DNA from 3 places in the Blautia sp. DFI.1.216 genome. Region 2 is predicted to be linked to each of the others. Evidence: predicted binding sites of a transcription regulator. Region 2 holds the regulator's gene; each other region holds the start of a gene.
What was found. Region 2 encodes NrdR, which represses ribonucleotide reductase genes. Its sites were predicted from a motif close to CACAANATNTTGTG; they were not measured.

Region 1 (2,284 bases), on a different contig from region 2:
TGCTTTATTCCAAGTCCAAGAGTTACAGTTACAAATGGATAATCCCCTCTGGAAGATCCGACTGTATTCAGCTTATACTCAATCCCCTGCCATCCCTGGTCAAAATCTCTGCGGACTTTGTCAAGCGCATACTCGATCGCACGTTCTTCACGTCCTGTCCAGCTCTCGTCAGAGTATTTCATAAATTCCTGGATATATTTATCGTAACTCTTCTGTGCATAAGGTGCAAGAATCTTGTCTACTTCCGGTACTGTGAATCCGCCATACTGCTGTGCAGCAGTGCTCAGGATAATATCACCCATAACATCAAACGCAGTATCCAGTGTCTTAGGCTCATTGTACCATACATTTCCCATCTCAAATCCGCCGCTGAGTACAGATGCCACATCAAAGAGACAGCAGTTCATGGTATCCAGACGTGCAGACTGGTCATGAATATAAATATAACCATCTTTACATGCCTGAAGTTCATTACGATTCATAAAAAATTTACGATAAAGCTCTTTGTTCAGTTCATTAAAGATCAGACTTCGCTTTGTAGCTACAAGCGCACTGTCTGTATTGGCATTACTCTTATCACCAATATAACGGATTGCCTGACTCTTGGTATATACATCATCCATCATATGGATAAAGTCAAGTTTGTAATTTCTGTAATCGCGGTAGCTCTTAGCCACTGCCGGGTTCACTCTCTCAAGTGCTCCCTCTACGATGTTGTGCATCTCCTGGATCTCTATCTCATTCTTTCCCAGTGCCTCCGCATGTTCTTCCGCAAACTGGCAGATAAATTCCTTCTCTTTATCCGAAAATGTGTATAAAATTCTGGCTGCCGACTTATTTACTGCTGCTACGATCTTCTGTGAATTAAACTCTTCTCTCGTACCATCTTTCTTTATAACATATATCATACCTTTTGCTCCCATATACAATATATAGTATTTTTTTCTTTCATTCACCACAATTCTTTCTATATGTGGTACGTTTAACAAGTATAGCACAGTCTCTGACAAAAAGAAAGGGGCAAAAAATTATTCGTCATATTGCTGAATTTGATACATGGCAAGATAATTATCTTGACCATCCAGAGATACCACAGATACCTCATCCCCGGCATGTAATTCTATTTTCTCCTCGTGGTCTGCTTCGTCAAATTTTACAGTTTCATCTTTTCCTGAAGAATTTCTGATTTCCAGAGCAACCTTCTCCCAGCCGGACACTATCCTGTATTCTCCCGGATCTATTGTAAAATCATACCCCTGGTCACTGGCATCTATATCGCCAATCTCTGATGCAGTATCATCCGTTCTGACAATATAATTCTCTCCGGTGAACATATACCAGTCCGGATTGCCCCTCTGTTCATCCTGTCCGTTCTTTACTGCACTGATGGTCTCAGACCAGTCATCTGTCCAGTTATTCTCATTACTTTCATTATTTTCATTACTTTCATTATTCTTATTACTCTCATTTACTTCATCAGAACTGCTGTCATCAAAAATACTGTTGAGATCTATGTCAAACTCATCATAGATAAATTCTTCTATCCTGTATCCAATCGTATCCCAATTCTCTGCCATCTGACCTATTATTACCATCAGAATCAGCACAATGATCCAGAAAATTTTGCCTGCCTTGCCGCTCTTTTTCTTCTCACTTTTTGCTGTCTTTTTTCCGGTGCTGTATGTACGGGCAGTCTGTGCGCTGTACGACTGACCTGATGTTTTCTTTGTCCCTGATGTTTGTATTCTTGAAGTTTGTACTTTTGTATTTTGCGTTCTAATAGTCTGTGTTCTGGCAGACGAAGTTTTTGCAGCTTTGGGAACTGTTTTATTTCTGTCAGACAAAGGGATCTCGTTCTCTGCCATTGCTTTTTTCACCTTTGCCGAAGCATGACGATAGTGCTCTGAACGGTCTTCGTTCAGATGATACAGTTCCATATCATTTCTATATGGCATTCCACAATATTTACACCTGCCGTTTACAATTGGTCCATCACAGACCTGACACCTTTTTCCCATATATCTTCCCCCTAAGTTTTATATAAATTTAACGCTTCATTCATTTACACATTTATTTTAACATTTCGCCCCAATCTTGCAAAGCTGAAATTGTGTTACTGTTCGTTCTGTTCTCCGTAACCATAATATCCCGCGAGATACTTCCAAATGAACAGTAATAATTGTCAAACTACCATTTTCCTGTTATAATAGCGTGGGAAAAGATAATGGATATTCAGTAAACAACAATATTTTTTATCAGTTTGCCATAAAATATGCAAATACAG
Region 2 (2,284 bases):
CGTGAGATTGGTTATCTGTACGGACAGTACAAGAGAAACCGCGGATTATACGAGGGTGTTCTCACAGGTAAAGGTCTTTCCTACGGTGGATCTTTAATTCGTACACAGGCTACAGGATATGGTCTTGTATATATGCTGAACGAAATGGTTAAAGCTAAAAACGACACAATCTCCGGTAAAACTCTCATCGTAACAGGTTCCGGTAATGTTGCCATCTACGCAGTAGAGAAAGCTGCCGAACTTGGCGGTAAAGTTGTTGCTATGTGCGACTCCAACGGATATATCTACGATCCGGAAGGAATCAAACTTGACATCGTTAAAGATATCAAAGAAGTAAAACGTGGACGTATCAAAGAATACGCAGATCGCGTAGAAGGCGCTACTTATACAGAAGGAAAAGGTATCTGGAACATCAAATGTGATATCTATCTTCCATGCGCAACCCAGAATGAACTTGACCTTGATGCTGTTAAGATCCTTATTGCAAACGGATGCAAATATGTTGCAGAAGGTGCAAATATGCCTACTACCCGCGAGGCAACTGATTACCTTATGGCAAACGGTGTAACATTTATGCCTGGTAAAGCAGCTAATGCCGGTGGTGTTGCTACTTCCGCACTTGAAATGTGCCAGAACTCTGCAAGACTTTCCTGGACAGCAGAAGAAGTTGATACAAAACTTCATCAGATCATGGTTGATATCTTCCATAAAGTTGATGATGCTTCCAAGCGTTATGATATGGAAGGCAACTATGTTGCAGGCGCTAATATCGCAGGCTTCGAGAAAGTTGTAGATGCTATGATCGCTCAGGGTATTGTTTAATTTATTTTAGTTAATTACCCCCATAAAAATACACATAAAGAGCCGGCGGGATATTATTCTCGTCGGCTCTTTATATTTGCCCGTAAATCCTTTCACACAGAGCATTCATACATTACTGTTCACACAGAACTCTTATTTAATTCATAAACTTCTTCAGCTCGTCCATAAAAGTACTGACATCTTTAAATTCTCTGTATACAGACGCAAAACGTACATAAGCAACTGCATCCAGATCTTTCAAATGTTCCATAACGATCTCACCAATTCTGGTGCTGGAAATCTCTTTCTCTTCGGTATTAAAGATTTCTCCCTCTATGGCATCCATCATCTCTTCAATCTTATCTATGGATATTGGTCTTTTATAGCAGGCTCTCAGAATTCCCGACTGAATTTTACTGCGATTATACTGTTCTCTGTTCTGATCTTTTTTGATCACAGTAAGCGGAATACTTTCCACCTTTTCATATGTGGTAAATCTCCTTCCGCAGGCATCACACAAACGACGGCGACGGATAGAATTGGTATCTTCTACCGGTCTGGAATCAACTACTCTCGTATTATCCTGATTACAAAATGGACACTTCATACGACGTCCCCCTTTAATTCGTATTACTGTTTTCTGCTTATGTACTATATACTTGATTCGGTTAAACGGCTACAAATACGTTACTGTTCACTCCATTCTCAGTAACACAAATACAAACAGTTATATATAGTTTTATTATACTGTATTTCTATTTAAGGTGTCAATAAAAGGACTTGCATAAATTTTTGCAAAAATACATAAATTGTTATCAAACGCATATCAGATTCTGAAAGCATTGGCACGACAGTCTGATTTTAACCGGAAGGACTGTATCTGATTTATGAAAATCTGTGAATTAAAGCAAAAAGAAGTAATTAATATCTGTACCTGCCGCAGTCTCGGATGTCCCATTGATGCGGAATTTGACTGCAAAAGCAGTCAACTCACCGCCCTTATACTTCCAGGCCCCGGAAGATTCTGCTGCCTGTTCGGACGTGATAATGAATATATCATTCCCTGGGAATGTATCAGCCAGATCGGGGACGATATCATCCTTGTGAAAATAGACGAAGAAAAATGTTTCCATAAAGGCTGATATTTCACCGCAGAGAATTGTCAAGGACCTATATTTTTTATATTTTCCCGGTCAAAGTATAAATCCACTGCTATATGAGAATCATTCTTACTGAAGTATATGACAACTATTCGGCAGCCACTGTCCTTTTTTTATTTTCTGAAATGATTTCGGAGGATCCTGGCTCATATCTGCGAATAGTCGGTTTACATCCAGAGATAATAAGGAGGATTCAATAAGATGGCACTGAACAAAGTTGAAATCTGCGGAGTCAATACGTCGAAACTTCCTGTTCTTACAGCAGAAGAAAAAGCGGAACTGTTCAGACGAATCAAAAACGGCGATGAACAGGCACGTGAATT
Region 3 (2,284 bases), on a different contig from region 2:
TCGGTCTCAGGGAATCTCTTTCCCGTCTGGGAGGTGGAATCGGAACCAGAGGTCCGGGAGAGAAAAAGCTGGAGACAGACCGTCGTCTTATCCGTACAAGGATCTCTGCTTTGAAGCAGGAATTATCCCAGGTGGAGAAACACAGGGAACTGATCCGTTCCAGCCGGGCCAGAGGCAATATGAAGACTGCTGCGATCGTAGGATATACAAATGCGGGAAAATCTACGCTGCTGAACACACTGACAGGCTCAGAGGTTTTATCAGAGGATAAACTGTTTGCTACACTGGATCCAACTACCAGACTTTTAAATTTGAAGGACGGACAGCAGATTCTTCTCACAGATACGGTTGGATTTATCCATAAGCTTCCGCATCATCTGGTCGAAGCATTCAAGAGCACATTGGAAGAGGCCAAATATGCAGATTATATTATCCATGTGGTAGATTCTTCCAATCCGCAGGCAGAGATGCAGATGCATGTGGTATATGAGACATTAAAAGAACTGGGAGTGATGGGAAAGAAGATCATCACACTCTTTAATAAGCAGGATGCGCCGGGGGCATGCGTACTGCGAGATTTTAAATCGGACTATACGCTGAAGGTCTCTGCAAAGACAGGCGAGGGTCTTGCAGATCTGAATGATCTTCTGGAGAAGCTTCTTGCTGAAGAACAGATTTATGTGGAGCGCCTTTTCCCTTATCAGGAAGCAGGAAAAATCCAGCTGATCCGCGAATATGGGCAGCTTATCTCAGAGGAATACACAGAGGAAGGGATTGTTGTGAAGGCAAGGGTGCCGAAAGAAATCTACGCCAGAGTTGTATAAAAAATATTTTGAAAAATAAGAAAATACCATATATTGTGCCTTTTGCGAAAATGAGGAACATTATGTGGTATTTTGCGTGTTGACGAACCGGTGATACTCTGATACAATGAACCTACAGTGTTACTCAGAGCAAAGTGGACAGTAACGACAGAAATATCTCCGGTAAGAATATGCAGGAGAAACAGATTAACAAGAGAAAATGGGGGCATTAGATATGTTTCAGGTAGTAAAACGTGATGGCGAAGTGGATGAGTTTAAAATAGGCAAGATCACAGCGGCTATCCATAAAGCCTTTGATGCAAAAGAGAAAAATTATAGCGAAGAGATGATTGATCTCTTAGGGCTGCGTGTTACTTCTGATTTTCAGAAAAAGATTACAGATAATAAGATTACAGTAGAAGAAATTCAGGACAGTGTGGAGAATGTGCTGATCCAGGCCGGATATGCAGATGTGGCAAAAGCCTACATTCTTTACCGCAAGCAGAGGGAAAAGGTTCGCAACATGAAGTCAACGATCCTGGATTACAAAGAAATCGTAAACAGTTATGTGAAGGTTGAGGACTGGCGTGTAAAGGAGAACTCCACAGTTACTTATTCAGTTGGAGGTCTGATCTTAAGCAACTCCGGTGCAGTTACTGCAAATTACTGGCTGTCTGAGATTTATGACAATGAAATCGCAGATGCACACAGAAATGCAGATATTCATATTCATGACTTGTCCATGCTGACCGGATATTGTGCAGGATGGTCACTGAAACAGCTGATCCAGGAGGGACTTGGCGGTATTGAAGGCAAGATCACATCTTCACCTGCAAAGCATCTGAGTGTTCTCTGCAATCAGATGGTAAACTTTCTTGGGATTATGCAGAATGAATGGGCCGGAGCGCAGGCTTTCTCATCCTTTGATACTTATCTGGCACCTTTTGTCAAGGCAGATAACTTAAGCTATCCGGAAGTGAAGAAATGTATTGAGTCTTTTATTTATGGAGTCAATACCCCAAGCAGATGGGGAACACAGGCACCTTTCTCCAACATTACGCTGGACTGGACAGTACCGGATGATCTTGCAGAGCTTCCGGCTATCGTAGGCGGAAAGAATATGGATTTCAAGTACAAAGACTGCAAAAAAGAGATGGATATGATCAATAAGGCATTTATTGAGACCATGATCGAGGGGGATGCCAACGGACGCGGGTTCCAGTATCCTATTCCGACCTATTCCATAACAAATGAGTTTGACTGGTCTGATACAGAGAATAACCGCCTTCTTTTTGAGATGACATCCAAATATGGAACACCGTATTTCTCAAACTATATTAACAGTGATATGAAACCAAGTGATATCCGCAGTATGTGCTGCCGTCTGCGTCTGGATCTGAGAGAACTCCGCAAGAAGAGCGGTGGTTTCTTCGGATCAGGAGAGAGTACCGGTTCTGTGGGGGTAGTAACTATAAATATGC

Region 1: the regulator NrdR is predicted to act here: its motif matches at 925-938, upstream of nrdD (anaerobic ribonucleoside-triphosphate reductase).
Region 3: the regulator NrdR is predicted to act here: its motif matches at 849-862, upstream of LJE11_RS12980 (ribonucleoside triphosphate reductase).

What each region holds. Positions count from the first base shown of each region.
Region 1 covers NZ_JAJDML010000010.1:83,385-85,668, forward strand. Annotated here, with positions in the region: gene nrdD (anaerobic ribonucleoside-triphosphate reductase) at 1-908, opposite strand, end outside; gene LJE11_RS06000 (hypothetical protein) at 1,029-2,018, opposite strand.
Region 2 covers NZ_JAJDML010000031.1:27,591-29,874, forward strand. Annotated here, with positions in the region: gene gdhA (NADP-specific glutamate dehydrogenase) at 1-822, shown strand, start outside; gene nrdR (transcriptional regulator NrdR) at 959-1,408, opposite strand; gene LJE11_RS12425 (YlmC/YmxH family sporulation protein) at 1,689-1,943, shown strand; gene sigG (RNA polymerase sporulation sigma factor SigG) at 2,163-2,284, shown strand, end outside.
Region 3 covers NZ_JAJDML010000034.1:35,175-37,458, forward strand. Annotated here, with positions in the region: gene hflX (GTPase HflX) at 1-824, shown strand, start outside; gene LJE11_RS12980 (ribonucleoside triphosphate reductase) at 1,039-2,284, shown strand, end outside.